DNA from 3 places in the Hydrogenophaga sp. PBL-H3 genome. Region 1 is predicted to be linked to each of the others. Evidence: predicted binding sites of a transcription regulator. Region 1 holds the regulator's gene; each other region holds the start of a gene.

Evidence for each region. The regulator sigma-54, encoded in region 1, starts transcription at its own class of promoters, with help from an activator protein. The targets are predictions, from matches to a motif close to TGGCANGNAANCTGCTTT.
Region 2: a site for sigma-54 is predicted at 3,963-3,980, ahead of glnA (type I glutamate--ammonia ligase). Genes of this name have one in related genera too.
Region 3: a site for sigma-54 is predicted at 3,682-3,699, ahead of F9Z44_RS05755 (urease subunit gamma). Genes of this name have one in related genera too.

The regions. Positions count from the first base shown of each region.
Region 1 is NZ_CP044972.1:455,031-460,282, reverse strand. It holds gene F9Z44_RS02185 (THUMP domain-containing class I SAM-dependent RNA methyltransferase) at 1-1,053, opposite strand, end outside; gene rpoN (RNA polymerase factor sigma-54) at 1,050-2,678, opposite strand; gene lptB (LPS export ABC transporter ATP-binding protein) at 2,788-3,582, opposite strand; gene lptA (lipopolysaccharide transport periplasmic protein LptA) at 3,588-4,223, opposite strand; gene F9Z44_RS02165 (thiol:disulfide interchange protein DsbA/DsbL) at 4,409-5,062, opposite strand; gene F9Z44_RS02160 (SPOR domain-containing protein) at 5,138-5,252, opposite strand, start outside.
Region 2 is NZ_CP044972.1:3,034,198-3,039,449, forward strand. It holds gene ntrC (nitrogen regulation protein NR(I)) at 1-588, opposite strand, end outside; gene glnL (nitrogen regulation protein NR(II)) at 640-1,665, opposite strand; gene F9Z44_RS14030 (hypothetical protein) at 1,785-2,306, opposite strand; gene glnA (type I glutamate--ammonia ligase) at 2,498-3,913, opposite strand; gene F9Z44_RS14040 (competence/damage-inducible protein A) at 4,178-4,993, opposite strand; gene F9Z44_RS14045 (EI24 domain-containing protein) at 5,025-5,252, opposite strand, start outside.
Region 3 is NZ_CP044972.1:1,179,600-1,184,851, forward strand. It holds gene F9Z44_RS05730 (urease accessory protein UreF) at 1-516, opposite strand, end outside; gene ureE (urease accessory protein UreE) at 503-1,075, opposite strand; gene ureC (urease subunit alpha) at 1,087-2,832, opposite strand; gene F9Z44_RS05745 (urease subunit beta) at 2,832-3,137, opposite strand; gene F9Z44_RS05750 (hypothetical protein) at 3,149-3,319, opposite strand; gene F9Z44_RS05755 (urease subunit gamma) at 3,340-3,642, opposite strand; gene F9Z44_RS05760 (hybrid sensor histidine kinase/response regulator) at 3,748-5,252, shown strand, end outside.

The DNA of each region.
Region 1 (5,252 bases):
GCGCGGCTCGCGCGGCGCCATGCGCTGGGCGCGGGCACTGGCGCGGTCTTCCGAGCTTTGCCCCGCCACACCAGCGGCGGCGATGCGCTCGCCGTAGGGCGGGTTGAGCAGCATCACGCCGGGTTTGTTGCTGGGCGGCATGCGCTGCAGTGCATCACCACCGCGCAGCTCGATGGCGTGGGCCACGCCCGCGCGCTCGGCGTTGCGCTGCGCGAAGTCGACCATGCGGAACGACACGTCGCTGCCGAAGACGATGGGTGGATGCCCTTCGGGCCAGTCGCGTTGCTGGCGCTCTGCATCGTCCAGGATGGGTTGCCACACATGCGGCTGGAACGGCAACAGCTTCTCGAACGCGAAGCGGCGCAGAAAACCCGGCGCGATGTTGAGCGCGATCTGCGCGGCCTCGATCACCACCGTGCCGCTGCCGCAGCAGGGGTCGTACAGCGGCACGATGTCGTCCAGCGGCTGGTCGGCGCAGGCGTCCCAGCCGGTGGCGGCGATCATGGCCGCGGCCAGGGTTTCCTTCAGCGGGGCGTCGCCCTTGTCCTCGCGCCAGCCGCGCTTGAACAGCGGCTCACCCGAGGTGTCGATGTACAGGCTCACCGTCTCGGTGGTCAGGTGCACGTAGATGCGCACGTCGGGCCAGGTGGTGTTGACGCTGGGGCGCTCGCCGCGCTTCTCGCGGAAGCGGTCGCAGATCGCGTCTTTCACCTTGAGTGCGGCGAAGTTCAGCGAAGTCAGCGGGCTGTGCTGCGCGGTGATCTCGACCTTGATGGTCTGAGCCGGCGTGAACCAGATCTCCCATGCCACCTCGCTGGCGGCGTGGTACAGGTCTTGTTCAGAGCGGTAGCCACCGTGCCAGAGCTGCACCAGCACGCGCTGCGTGAGGCGGCTGTGCAGGTTCAGGCGCATGGCGTCGCGCCACGAAGCGTTGAGCGCCACACCGCCGCGCGCCTTGTGCGGTGCGTCCACGCCGGTGATGCGCTTCACTTCAGCGGCGAGCATGTCCTCAACGCCGGCGGCGCAGGGCAGGAAAACTTGTAACTGGTTCAAAGCGATTTTCTGAGGTTCGCGGGCGCGATTCGCAGCGCCTCGCGGTACTTCGCCACGGTGCGGCGCGCGCATTCGATGCCCTGTTCGCGCAGCAGATCGGAGAGCTGGTTGTCCGACAGCGGCTTGGCGGCTTCTTCGGCGGCGATGAACTGCTTGAGCAGCGCGCGCACGGCCGTGCTCGACGCGTTGCCACCGGTCTCGGTCCCCAGCGACGAGCCGAAGAAGTACTTGAGCTCGTAGGTGCCGAAGGGCGTGGCCATGTACTTGGCGGTGGTCACGCGGCTGATGGTGGATTCGTGCAGGCCGAGCTCGTCGGCGATCTCACGCAGCACCAGCGGGCGCATGGCGAGTTCGCCGTGCATGAAGAAATTGCGCTGGCGTTCCACGATGGCGCTGGACACGCGCAGGATGGTGTCGAAGCGCTGCTGGATGTTCTTGATGAACCAACGCGCCTCCTGCAGGCGCTGCTGCATGGCGGCGTGGCCGGCCTCGCCGCCGTTGTCGCGTCCACCGCGGTTCTGGCGCATGGCGCTGGCGTACACATCGTGCACGCGCAGGCGGGGCATCACCTCGGGGTTGAGCAGCACCTTGAAGCCGCGGCCAGCGCGCGTGACCAGCACGTCGGGCACGACCACGTTGCGCTCCAGGTCCAGGAAGCGGCGACCCGGCTTGGGTTCCAGCCGCGCAATGAGGCCGAGTGCGGCGCGCACGGTTTCATCGTCCAGGCCGCACAGGTTGCACAGGCGCTTCACATCGCGCTTGGCCACCAACTCCATGGACTGCCCGCAGATGGCCAGGGCCGCGCGCGCCTCGGGCGTGTTGCGCAGTTCCAGGATCTGCAGGCGCAGGCATTCGGCCAGGCTGCGCGCGCCCACACCGGAAGGCTCCATGTGCTGCAGCAGTTGCAGGGCCATGGTCAGGCGCTGCTCCAGCGCCTCGCGTTCTTCCAGACCTTCGTTGGGGTCGTCGGTTTGCACACGTCCCGACAGGGCCTGCCAGGCCGCAGCCAGCTCGGCCAGGCTGTCTTCGATGTAGCCGTCGTCGCTGAGCGATTCGATCAGGAAGTACAGCGCGGCGCGGTCTTCGTCCGAGAGACGCAGGCAGCGCGCCTGGTCATGCAGGTGGTCCTGCAGGCTGATGTGGGCTCGGGCCAGATCGGCAGCGCTCGCGGTGTCGTCGTCGCCCGACGAATTGTTGTTGCGCGCGGGCGCGTCGCCACCCCACTCGCTGTCGTCGGGCGCCATCTCCACCGTGCCGTCGCCCTCCCAGCTCTCTTCCACCGGCGTGGCGCCGTCGAGCTTGCCTTCGATGGCATCGCCTTCGCTGCTGTCGCTGCTCGTGCTGCTGCTCGATTCGGTGCTGGAGAGCATCGGTCCGGGCGCTTCGGGCAGGGCGGCCTCGGCGATCTGCTCGCCCACGCTCACCGGCGCGTCGGTCTGCTCCAGGCCAAACGCTTCGCGCTCGGCCAGGTCTTCGGAGCGTTCGAGGAACGGATTCTCGTCGAGCATTTGCTCGACCTCCTGCGCCATCTCCAGCGTGGAGAGTTGCAGCAGGCGGATGGATTGCTGCAACTGGGGCGTGAGCGCCAGGTGCTGCGAAACCCTGAGTGACAGGCCTTGTTTCATGAAAACGCCAGTGAGCAAACGGCGAGACGATTCGCCGCCGGGCCGCCCCAAGGCGAATCAGCCCCCTCGGGGGGCAGCGAAGTACACGAAGTGACGAGCGTGGGGGTCATCACATCCTGAAATGTTCGCCGAGGTACACGCGGCGCACGTCGGCGTTTTCAACGATCTCGGCCGGCGTGCCGCTGGTGAGCACGTGGCCGTCGTTGATGATGTAGGCGCGGTCGCAGATACCCAAGGTCTCGCGCACGTTGTGGTCGGTGATGAGCACGCCGATGCCGCGCGACTTGAGGAAACCGATGATGCGCTGGATCTCGATCACGGCGATCGGGTCGATGCCGGCGAAGGGCTCGTCGAGCAGGATGAAGCGCGGATTGGTGGCGAGCGCCCGGGCGATCTCGACCCGGCGGCGCTCACCGCCCGACAGGGCAGGCGCGGGCGAGTCGCGCAGGTGGTCCACGTGCAGGTCCTTGAGCAACTCGTCGAGGCGGGCCTCGATGGCGGCCTTGCTCAGCGCCTTGCCGGCCTCGTCCTGCTGCAGTTCCAGCACGGCGCGCACGTTGTCGGCCACGTTGAGCTTGCGAAAGATCGATGCCTCCTGCGGCAGGTAGCCCAGGCCCAGGCGCGCGCGGCGGTGGATGGGCAGGTCCTGGATGGCCTGACCATCGAGCAGGATCGTTCCGGCGTCCGAACGCAGCAGGCCCACCAGCATGTAGAACGAGGTGGTCTTGCCCGCGCCGTTGGGCCCCAGAAGGCCGACGACCTCACCCTTGAAGACCGCGAGCGACACGTCCTTGACCACCTTGCGGCTGCCATAGGCCTTTTGCAGTCCCTGGGCCTCCAGCCGACTGAGATCGGGGGCGGTCGTCGGGCGCTTGCCCGGGCTCAGCGCCTGCGCCGAAGGCATCGCCGTCACTGCTGGCCCTCGCCAAGCTGGTTGCTGGGCCGCAGATTGGCTGGCGGCGCCGGTTTGGGAGCGGGAGTGCCATCCTTGGGCACGGGTGTGAGCATGGCGCGCACGCGGCCGGTGGGGTTGTTGGGGGTGCGGCTGGCCACGCCGCCGTCCACCGTGAAGACGTCGGTGGTGTTGTTGTAGACGATCACGCTGCCGGTGGTTTCGTCGTTGAGCTGGGTGCCCTTGAAGCGCTTGAGCACCGCATCGCCCACGAACCGGACGGAGTCGGCCTGGCTGTCGTATTCGATGCGCTGGGCCGTGCCTTCAATGAATTCGTCCACGCCGTCGCGCTTCTGGCGGAAAAACCCCGGGCTGCCGTTGACGATGCCGAACTGATGGCCCTGGGCATCCTGGCGCACCTCGACCTTGGCGCCCCGGATGACGATGGTGCCCTTGGTGATCACCACGTTGCCCGTGAAGATGCTGGTCTGGCGCGCGTCGTCGTAGCGCAGGGCATCGGCCTCGGCATTGAGTGGCAGGGTGCGGTCGGCTTTTTCGGCTTGTGCTGCGCTGGTCAGCAACAGACCCACCACCAGGCAGGCGCCCGGCCAGTACGACCGGCGGAAGAAGAGGTTGGGCAAGGTGGAGTGCATGGAGTTTTAGGGCACGAAACTTGCATTCATTGTAACGACGGGATGAAGGCTGCAAGGGCCCGAGAACTGCTTTACCCACTCTTTTCTCGCATCCTCTCAGGAATGCCGGGCGCCGGTCGCGCCACGAGCGTTCGCGCCAAAGACAAAGCCCGCCGAAGCGGGCTTTGTCCCTTGAAAGACGCGACTCAGGCCTTGCGGGCCGCTTCGACGATCAGTGCATCGGCCACCACCAGGGTGCGGGGGCCCTGACCATTCACATAAAAGCGCCCGGCCACGCCCAGCGACGGCGTGCCTTCGACGTTGTAGGCCTCCTGCAGCTGGGTGGCCTTGGCCGCCAGTCCCACCGCCGCACCGTTGTAGAACTCGTTGAAACGGGCCATGTCCACCCCGCCCTGCTTGTCGATCCAGGCGGTGATGGCGGGCTGGGTGGTGAGCGGCTGGCGGTCGACGTGGATCGCCTGAAACACCTTGCCGTGCAGCCGGTCCACCAGCTTCATGGCTTCGAGCGTGAAGTACAGGCGCTGCATGGGCACAAAAGCGGCGCTGAAGGCCACCGGCACGCGCCGCACGTTCACGTTGGCCGGTTTCTTTTTGGCCCACTCGTCGAAAGCGGGTTCGAAATTGAAGCAATGGATGCAGCTGTAGGCAAAGAACTCGACCACCTCGACCTGGCTGGCCGGACTCTCCACGGGCGCCGGGCGGCCCAGGCGGATGAAATCGGTGCCTTCCTTGGGCGCCACGCGCTGGGCCAGCGCGGGCGTGAGCGTCAGGCCGCCGGTGGCGGCCAGGGCGGTGGTGCCAGCGGCCAGCAAGGACCGGGAAAAATCGCGACGTTGCATGAAATCAAACTCCTTGATAAGGCTTGCTTGGGGCGGGCATGGCGTTGAAAGTTCCCGGCTGGCCTGCGCAGTGGTTCAGCGTTGCACGCGCACCAGCGCCGCTTCGACACCGTTGGCCTGCAGCTGCTCCTGGGTGAGGTCGGCCATGGCCTTCTGGTTGAACGGGCCCACGCGCACGCGGTACACGGTT
Region 2 (5,252 bases), 1.8 Mb from region 1:
GTTGATGGCCACGAACGGTCCGGCGGCGCGCGGTGAATGCTTGTGCAGGGCACGTGCCACCAATTCCTTGCCCGAGCCCGACTCCCCGGTGATCAACACCGTGACCTGGCTCTGGCTCAGCCGCCCGATGGCGCGAAACACGTCCTGCATGGCCGGCGCCTGCCCAAGCATCTCGGGCGCGGCGGTCATGCGTTCTTCGGCCACCTCCTCGCGCTGGCTCTCCTCCACCGCGCGACGGATCAGCTCCACCGCCTTGGGCAGATCGAACGGCTTGGGCAGGTACTCGAAAGCGCCGCCCTGGAAGGCCGAGACCGCACTGTCAAGATCGGAGAACGCCGTCATGATGATCACCGGCAAGCCGGGCAGCATTTCCTTGACCTTCTCCAGCAGCTCCAGGCCGGAGCCGCCGGGCATGCGGATGTCGCTCACCAGGATCTGCGGGCCTTCACTCTCGGGCGTGTCCGTCAGAGCCTTGAGCACGTCCTGCGGATTGGTGAAGCTGCGTGTGGGCAGGTTCTCGCGCAACAGCGCCTTTTCGAGCACGAAGCGGATCGATTGATCGTCGTCCACTATCCAGATCGGCTTCATGTTGGTGTCGTCCCTTCTTGTGGCTCAGCGCTCGGCAATGGTGTGTCGGTTCTAGGGCAAGGGGATCAGGATCTTGAAGTCCGTGCATCCCGGCACGCTCTCACACTCGATCAATCCGTGGTGCTGCTGGACAAAGGTTTGCGCCAGCGTGAGCCCCAGGCCGGAACCGCCATCGCGTCCCGACACAAGCGGGAAAAAGATGCGGTCCTTGATCGAGTCTGGAACGCCAGGCCCGTTGTCGATGACATGCAATTCCAATGCCAGGCGATAGCGCTGCTTGCCAAACGTGACCTGCCGTCCCACGCGGGTCTTGAAAATGATCTGCGCGTCGCCCGCTGCGATGCGTTCGGCAAGCGCTTGCGCCGCGTTGTGCGCAATGTTGAGCACGGCCTGGATGAGCTGTTCGCGATCACCGCGAAACTCGGGAATGGAAGCGTCGTAGTCGCGCACCACGCGCAGTCCCCTGGGAAACTCGGCCAGTATCAAGGAGCGCACCCGCTCGCAAACCTCGTGAATGTTCACGTCGCCCACCACGTGCGGACGACGGTGCGGCGCGAGCAGACGATCGACCAGCGACTGCAAGCGGTCGGCCTCGTGGATGATGACCTGGGTGTACTCAATGAGCTCGCGCGAATCGAGTTCCATCTGCAGCAGTTGCGCTGCGCCGCGAATCCCGCCCAGCGGATTCTTGATCTCGTGCGCCAGGTTGCGAATGAGCTCCTTGTTGGCCTGCGCCTGATCGATCAGGCGCTCCTCTCGCTCCTGCCGGGCCTGCTGCTCCAGCGGCAGCAGCTCCACAACCACCTCCCCCTTGCTCTCGGTTTGCGCCACCACCACGTGCACCGGCAGGGCTTCGTGATTCACCCGTTTGAGCCAGGCGTCGTAGCGCAAGGCAGCAAACTCGTTGCCTCGGGCACCACTGAGCGCGTTCTCCAGCAGCGCAGGTTCGGTGAAGCAATCTTGAAACAGGGTGTTGGCGATGCTGCGACGAGAAGTGCCCAGCGCGTCTTCCAGTGCCGCGTTGGCATACAGCACATGCCCATCGGCATCGACCACCGCCACCAGAGTGGCCAGCATGTCCAGCGACTGAAAGCGCCCCGGTGTGGCAGCGGGCCGCTTCGCGCCACCAGCACCCGTCGGCTGGGGCAGTGCCCGGCGTTTGATGGGAGTTGGCGATGGTGTTTTTTTCAGGCCGCTCATCTTGCGGCATTGCCCGGCGCGGCAGGCAGCCGGCCAAGCTCCCGCTGAAGACCTGCAACATCGCTCTCGGCGCGTGCCACGGCGGCCTTGAGTTCGGCCACGCGGTCCAGGTAGCGCTGGTAGTTGCGCGATTCGATGCCCTGCTTTTCGGGCTCGCCGTTGGCGTACTCCTTGCGCGCCTGCGCAAGACGCTCCTCGGCCTTGCGCAACTCGGCTTCCAGAATGACCTTGGCATCGCTGTCGCGCGCACGCTGGGCATTGGGATCCACTCGATCGGCTCCACTGCGAGGGGCGGCAGCCGGCGTGGCGCGCGCGGCCGGCGCGGTTTTGACGCCCTCGACAATCGTGATGTTGCCACCCTCCATCGGGCTGCAGTTGCGGCTCTTGGCCACTTGCGCGTTGTTGGTGTATTCGTTGCCGCAGCGGTAAATGCGTTCCTGGGCCAGCACTTGCAGGCTGCACAAGGCCACAGCACCTGCGGCGAGGCATGGGACAAAAGAGAAAGGCAGAGCGGACATGGGCACAAAGTCTCCGTTGGGTCGACACGGCAAAGACTGGCGCCGTTCATCGCGAATCAGTATGACGGAAATCGCTTTGAAAAGTGCCGCCGCCGGCCCCGATGACGGGGCCAGATGTCGCCCCGAAACAAAAAGGGACGGCTCGCGCCGTCCCTTGTCTGCATGAGCGCCCAGCCAAGCCGGGCGATCCATCACAGGCTGTAGTACATGTCGAATTCGACGGGGTGCGGTGCCATGCGGAAACGCGTGACTTCACCCATCTTCAGTTCGATGTAGGCGTCCAGCATGGAGTCGGTGAACACACCACCCTTGGTCAGGAAGCTGCGGTCGCCGTCAAGGTACTCCAGCGCCTGGTCGAGGCTGTGGCACACGGTCGGCACCAGCTTGTCTTCTTCGGGCGGCAGGTGGTACAGATCCTTGGTGGCGGCTTCACCCGGGTGGATCTTGTTTTCCACGCCGTCCAGGCCGGCCATCATCAGAGCCGAGAAGCACAAGTAGGGGTTGGCCGAAGGATCGGGGAAACGCGCTTCGATGCGGCGGCCCTTGGGGTTCGCCACGTACGGAATGCGGATCGAGGCCGAGCGGTTGCGGGCCGAGTAGGCCAGCTTCACCGGGGCCTCAAAGCCGGGCACCAGGCGCTTGTACGAGTTCGTACCAGGGTTGGTGATGGCGTTGAGCGCACGGGCGTGCTTGATGATGCCGCCGATGTAATACAGGGCGAAATCACTCAGACCAGCATAGCCGTCGCCAGCGAACAGGTTCTTGCCATCTTTCCAGATCGACTGGTGAACGTGCATGCCGGAGCCGTTGTCGCCAGCGTAGGGCTTGGGCATGAAGGTGGCGGTCTTGCCGTAGGCATTGGCCACGTTCCACACCACGTACTTCAAGACCTGCGTCCAGTCGGCGCGCTCCACGAGCGTGCTGAACCGGGTACCGATTTCGTTCTGGCCTGCGCCCGCCACCTCGTGGTGGAACACCTCGACCGGGATGCCCAGCGATTCGAGGATCAGGGACATCTCGGCGCGCATGTCTTGCGTGCTGTCGACGGGAGGCACGGGGAAGTAGCCGCCCTTGACAGTGGGACGGTGGCCACGGTTGCCGCCTTCGAGCTTGGCACCGCTGTTCCACGGGGCTTCGTATTCTTCAATCTCGCACATCACGCGGCCGGGTTCGTTGCTCCAGCGCACGCCGTCGAAGATGAAGAATTCGGGTTCTGGTCCGAAGAAAGCGGTGTCGCCCAGGCCAGACGCCTTGAGGTAAGCCTCGGCACGTTTGGCGATGGAGCGCGGATCGCGGTCGTAGGCCTTGCCGTCGCCCGGCTCGATCACATCGCACTGCAGGTACAGCGTGGTCTCTTCAAAGAAGGGGTCGATGTTGGCGGTGTTGGAGTCGGGCATGAGTTGCATGTCCGAGGCTTCAATGCCTTTCCAGCCTGCAACCGAAGAGCCGTCGAACGCATGGCCCGAGGTGAACTTGTCTTCGTCGAAGTGGGACACAGGCACGGTGACGTGCTGCTCTTTGCCCCGGGTGTCGGTGAAACGGAAGTCAACGAACTTGACGTCGTTGTCCTTCACCATTTGCATCACGTCTGCGACGGTCTTGGCCATCAAATACTCCTGTAGCTGGTGAGTGAAAAATGAAAATCGACTTGGGGATGAAGCAGTATTTGTGCCAAACGCCCCCCAGATTCACCTGAACGGGGCATTCGTCTCCAAACGCCCGGGGATTATGGCGCAGGAGATGCGCCATAAAGGCCCGCGCCATGGCGGCTGCCCGTGGTTTTCAGGGTTCAACGCGAAGGCTGGACCGATGAACGGACGCATCGCACACTCACGGTGCATGCATCATTCAGTGCACCATATTTGTGCACTTTAGTTTCGCACCATTTCGGGGCCCAGTTCGGCCCCATGCAGACGCAGGCCAGCGAGCAGACTGGCAAAGGCATCTGCAACAGCGCCGGAGGCCCCTTTGACGCCCAGCTCGATGTGGCGCCCGAACTCGGGATGGTCAACGCTGGGCAGGCTGAATACCTTGACCGGATACTCGCGCTCGATCTGCTCCATCAACGGTGTCAGCGCGGCCTCCATGGCGCCCATCACGATCACCGAACGCTCCAGCGAGGACCCTTGTTGGTGCAGGTGAGCGTAGGTATGGTCCAGCACCCATTCAATCATCGGCCATGCCATGACGGGGAAACCAGGTACGAAGTGCACCTGCCCGCCACCAACACCCGCGCAACTGAAGCCAGGGATCTTGTTGTACGGGTTCTCGATGATGGTCGAGCCCACCGGAAACACCCCCATGTTGTAGCGGTGCACGTTGTCCGCACGCTGCGGGTCGAAGACCTGGCCTTGCTCGGCCGCCACGTCACGCATGCGCGACTCGATCAAGGCCTTGGCTTCGGGATGCAAGGCCAGTTCGACCTCGAGCGCAGCAGCGGCACACTGGCGCGTGTGATCGTCTGGTGTGGCTCCGATACCGCCGCACGAAAACACGATGCCTGGCTGCGCGAAGACGTCACGCAAGTTGGCCGTGATGCTCTTGCGGTCGTCGCCCACGAACCGCGCCCAGGAGAGCGACATGCCCCGTGCGCTCAGCAGTTCGATGACTTTGGACAGGTGTTTGTCCTGGCGCTTGCCTGAGAGAATTTCGTCGCCAATGATGATCAGGCCGATGGCTGGCGTCATGAGGTGCCCAACAATAAATGGAAGAGAGAAGTTACGCCGCACCTGTGTGGTCTGGCCCCCGCAACTGCGGCGTGTCGGGATGTGCGTCAGTCGGGCGAACACGCTCGGGGTCGGCATCCAGCACTTCGACTGGCACGACGGCACGCAGTCGCTGCAGCGCCGCAAGTGCAAAGTGGGCAAACCACAGCGACGCGAAAGCAAACACCAGCGTGTAGATCCAGATGGCCAGCGGTACCAGCAACGGCGCCATGGCAATGAA
Region 3 (5,252 bases), 720 kb from region 1:
CTCGCACCAGCCGAAGGCGTAGCCGACCAGGCTGTCGTGCACGCTGGCGGCGGTGCTGGCCGCGGCACAGGCGCACGCCACGGGGTAGGTGGGCGGGTCCAGGCGGGCGCTGTGCAGTTGTTCGAACACGCCCGTGCCCAGTTCGCCGAGCTGGCGCGCCCACTCCAGCAGCGAGCGCCCCATCTGCTCGCTCTGCAGGCGGAACTCCAGCGTCTCGCGGGTCTGCAGCACCCAGTGGTTGAGCGTGGTGATGCGCACCAGGTCGTTCGCGCGCCAGGCGGGGATGGCTTGCGCCACCACGGCCAGATCGCTTCGGGCCAGGCCCAGGTGCAACTGGTCGGTAAGCCACGCGGCCGCACTCGCCTCGTCGTGCACCAGGCCGGCCTCGACGCCGGCCTCCAGTCCTTCGGAGTACGAGAAGCCGCCCACCGGCAGGGCGGGTGAGGCGAGCCAGAGGATCTGCAGCAGGCTGGCGGCCGATCGGGGCGGCGCGTCGACCCTGTCAGCCGTGGTCATGACCGTGGTGAGGATGGTCGTGTCCGTGGTGGCCGTGAGCCTCGTGGGCAGCGTGCGCGTGAACGTCACCGGCGCCATGACTGGCATGGCCACCATGACCGCCATAGGCGCCCGCCTCGGGTTCGAAGGGCTCGCGCACCTCCACCACCGTGAGGTGCATGGCACGCAGCATGTCGGCCAACACGTGGTCGGGCTCGATCTTCAGGTGGTCGGGGCGCAGCTCGATGGGCACGTGCCGGTTGCCCAGGTGGTAGGCCGCGCGCATGAGGTCGAAGGCCTGCTCGTGCGCCGGGTGGTCGGGGCAGGCGGTGATGCGCAGCACCGGCTGGTGGGCCGCCACCACGCGCAAAAGCGAGCCGTCTTGCGTGATCAGCACGTCGCCCCCGCGCACCACGGTGCCACGCGGCAGGAACACGCCCACGTGGCGCTCGTCGGAGGCCACGGTGTCGAAGCGGCTCTTCTGACGAATGTCCCAGTCCAGTTCCAGGTGCGCGGAGCGCTGCACCATGCTGCGCGCCAGGCCCTGGCCCTGGGGGATGAGTTTGGAGGCTTGCAACATGGGATCGTGGTTCAGAACAAAAAGTAGCGCTGTGCCAGGGGCAGGCGTGTGGCCGGCTCGCAGGTGAGCAGCACGCCGTCGGCACGCACCGCGTAGGTCTGCGGGTCGATCTCCATCTTGGGCAACAGGCTGTTGTGCACCATGCTGGCCTTGGTCACGCCGCGGCAGTCGCGCACCGCGTCCAGCGTCTTGCGCAGGCCGTAGCGCTGGCCCACGCCGGCGGCCAGGGCCGCTTGCGAAACGAAGGTCAGGCTGCTGTGCGCCATGGCGCTGCCGAGGCTGGCGAACATGGGCCGGTAGTGCACGGGTTGGGGCGTGGGAATGGAGGCGTTGGGGTCGCCCATGGCGGCCAGCGCGATGCTGCCGCCCTTCAGGATGAGCGCGGGCTTCACACCGAAGAAAGCGGGTTTCCACACCACCAGGTCGGCCCATTTGCCGACTTCGAGCGAACCCACGATGTGCGAGATGCCGTGGGCAATGGCCGGGTTGATCGTGTACTTGGCGATGTAGCGCTTGACGCGGAAGTTGTCGTTGCGTGTGAGGGCTTCGACAGGCTCAGCCCGAACGGAGGGATTGGCGAGCCAGCCACGCTGGCTCTTCATCTTGTCGGCCGCTTGCCAGGTGCGGATGATGACCTCCCCCACGCGGCCCATCGCCTGGCTGTCGCTGCTCATCATGCTGATGGCACCCATGTCGTGCAGGATGTCCTCGGCCGCGATGGTCTCGCGGCGGATGCGGCTCTCGGCAAAGGCCAGGTCTTCGGGAATGCCGGCGTCCAGGTGGTGGCACACCATGAGCATGTCCACATGCTCGTCGAGCGTGTTCACCGTGTAGGGCATGGTCGGGTTGGTGGAGCTGGGCAGGAAGTTGGCCTCGCCCACCACGCGCAGGATGTCGGGCGCGTGGCCACCGCCCGCGCCTTCGGTGTGGAAGGCGCAGAGGCTTCTGCCTTTGGTGGCGGCGATGGTGTCTTCCACGAAACCCGACTCGTTGAGCGTGTCGGAGTGGATCGCGACCTGGGTGTCTGTTTCGTCGGCGACATCAAGGCAGTTGCTGATGGCGCTGGGCGTGGTGCCCCAGTCTTCGTGCAGCTTGAGGCCCATCACGCCGGCGTTGATCTGCTCGTGCAGCGGGGCGGGCAGGCTGGCGTTGCCCTTGCCCAGAAAGCCCAGGTTCATGGGCAGGCCGTCGGCGGCCTGCAGCATGCGTTCGATGTGCCAGGGGCCGGGCGTGCAGGTGGTGGCAAAGGTGCCGGTGGCCGGACCGGTGCCGCCGCCGAGCATGGTGGTGATGCCGGAGGTCAGCGCCTCGTCCACCTGCTGCGGGCAGATGAAGTGAATGTGGCTGTCGATGCCGCCGGCGGTGACGATGTTGCCTTCGCAGCTGATGACCTCGGTGCCCGGGCCGATGACGATGTCCACACCGGGCTGCGTGTCCGGGTTGCCGGCCTTGCCAATGGCGACGATGCGCCCGTCTTTTAGGCCGATGTCAGCCTTGACGATGCCCCAGTGGTCGATGATCACCGCGTTGGTCATCACCGTATCCACGGCGCCTTCGGCGCGGGTTCTTTGCGACTGCGCCATGCCGTCGCGGATGGTCTTGCCGCCGCCGAACTTGACCTCTTCGCCGTAGCCGCCGGCGGCCAGGGTGAAGTCTTTCTCGATCTCGATCATCAGGCCGGTGTCTGCCAGGCGCAGTCGGTCTCCCACGGTGGGGCCGAACATGTTGGCGTAGGCGCTTCTTGAAATCGTGCTCATCAGAGCTTCCCTTGTGTCAAACCACGGAAGCCGTGGACGATGCGGTCGCCCGCGTAGTCCACCAACTCCACCGTGCGCTGCTGGCCGGGCTCGAAGCGAACGGCGGTGCCGCTGGCTATGTTCAGCCGCATGCCGCGCGCCGCGCTGCGGTCGAAGTCGAGCGCGCCATTGACCTCGGCAAAGTGGTAGTGCGAGCCGACCTGGATCGGGCGGTCGGCGCCGTTCTTCACCACCAGGGTGAGCGTGCGCCGGCCGGGGTTGAGGGTGTGCACGCCCTCGTCGGTGACAAGTTCGCCGGGAGTCATGGGCACGTCCCTCAGTGTTTGCCGCTGGACCACCACAGCGCCACGGCAATGGCCACCACCACACCGACAAATCCCAGCGTGTCGGTGGAATGCCAGTGGGAGCCGGGCAGGCCGTGGCCTTCGTGGGCGAGGGCGGGCGCGCAGAAGGCAGCGGCGCTGAAGAGGGCGGTGGCAAGGCGCATGGGTGCTTTCGGTGAATGAATCAGGGAATGGGTTGGTGCACGGTCACGAGCTTGGTGCCGTCGGGGAACGTGGCTTCCACCTGGATGTCCGGGATCATCTCGGCGATGCCCTCCATCACGTCGGCGCGGGTCAGCACGTTGCGCCCGTCGCTCATGAGCTGGGCCACGGTCTTGCCGTCGCGCGCGCCCTCCATCACGGCCGCGCTGATCAGCGCCACGGCCTCGGGGTAGTTGAGCTTCAAGCCGCGCGCCTGGCGCCGCTCGGCCAGCAGGGCAGCGGTGAAGATCAGCAGCTTGTCTTTCTCTCGGGGCGTGAGTTCCATGGTGGTGCGTGCGTTCTCGGTGGTGCTTGAGTGACTTGGTCAGCAATTCCCGTGCCCCGAGCCGGCTCCATCGGCAGCGTGGCACGAAAGCTGCAGAAACGCAGTGTGACAACCATACCCATCGTCCCCATCAGAACCGCTACCGCGCCCACCGCAGGGCAGGAGCCCGGGCTGGACGCGCCCCAGCGCATCACCCGCGTGCGCCGCGACTACAACAGCTGGGTCGGCAGCGAGACGATGGAAGACTACGCGCTGCGCTACACGCCGCAGCGCTTTCGCAAATGGAGCGAATGGCGCGTGGCCAACACCGCGTTTGGTGCGGCGTCTTTCCTGATCCTGGAGGCCGTGGGCGCCACGCTGCTGGTGCAATACGGCTTTGTGAACGCCGCGCTGGCCATCCTGTGCACCGGCTTGATCATCTTTTTTGCGGGCCTGCCCATCAGCGTGTACGCCGCGCGCTACGGGGTCGACATGGACTTGCTCACGCGCGGCGCGGGCTTTGGCTACATCGGCTCCACCATCACCTCGCTGATCTACGCCACCTTCACTTTCATTTTCTTCGCGCTCGAAGCGGCGGTCATGGCCTACGCGCTGGAGCTTGCGCTCGACATCCCGCCCGCCTGGGGTTACCTCATCTGCGCGGTGGTGGTCATTCCGCTGGTGACGCACGGGGTCTCGGTGATCAGCCGCTTTCAGGTGTGGACCCAGCCGCTGTGGCTGGTGATGATGGTGGTGCCTTTTGGGGCGGTGGCGGTCATGGCGCCCGAAACGTTCACCAACGTGGTGCGGTATGGCGGTGAATCCGGTGCGGGCGCGTTGTTTGACTGGCACCTGTTTGGTGCGGCGCTCACCGTGGGCATCGCGCTCATCACCCAGATGGGGGAGCAGGCCGACTACCTGCGCTTCATGCCCGCCAAGGAGCCCGGCAAGGGGCTGCGCTGGTGGGCGGGGGTGCTGGCCGGTGGGCCGGGCTGGGTGCTGCTGGGCGTGGTGAAGATGCTGGGCGGCGCGCTGCTGGCGTTTCTTGCCATCAGCCACATGGTGCCGCCGGACCGCGCTGTGGACCCCAACCAGATGTACCTCGCGGCCTACGAATACGTGTTCTCCGATTACGGCTGGGCGGTGGCGGCCACGGCGTTCTTCGTGGTGATCTCGCAGCTCAAGATCAATGTGACCAACGCCTACGCCGGCTCGCTGGCCTGGAGCAACTTCTTCTCGCGCATCACGCACAGCCATCCTGGGCGTGTGGTGTGGGTGGTGTTCAACACCTTCATCGCTTTCATGCTGATGGAGATGAACGTGTTCCAGGCGCTGGGGCAGGTGCTCGGCGTGTACAGCAACATCGCCATCGCCTGGATCATGGCCGTGGTGGCCGATCTGGTCATCAACAAGCCGCTGGGCTGGAGCCCCAAGGGCATCGAGTTCAAGCGGGCGTACCTGTACGACATCAACCCGGTGGGCGTGGGAGCCATGGGCCTGGCTTCGGTGTTGTCCATCGGGGCCCACATGGGGCTGATGGGCGAGGGCGCGCAGGCGTTTTCGGCGGTGATTGCGATGGTCACGGCTCTGGTGACGGCGCCGCTGATTGCCTGGGCCACGCAGGGGCGTTA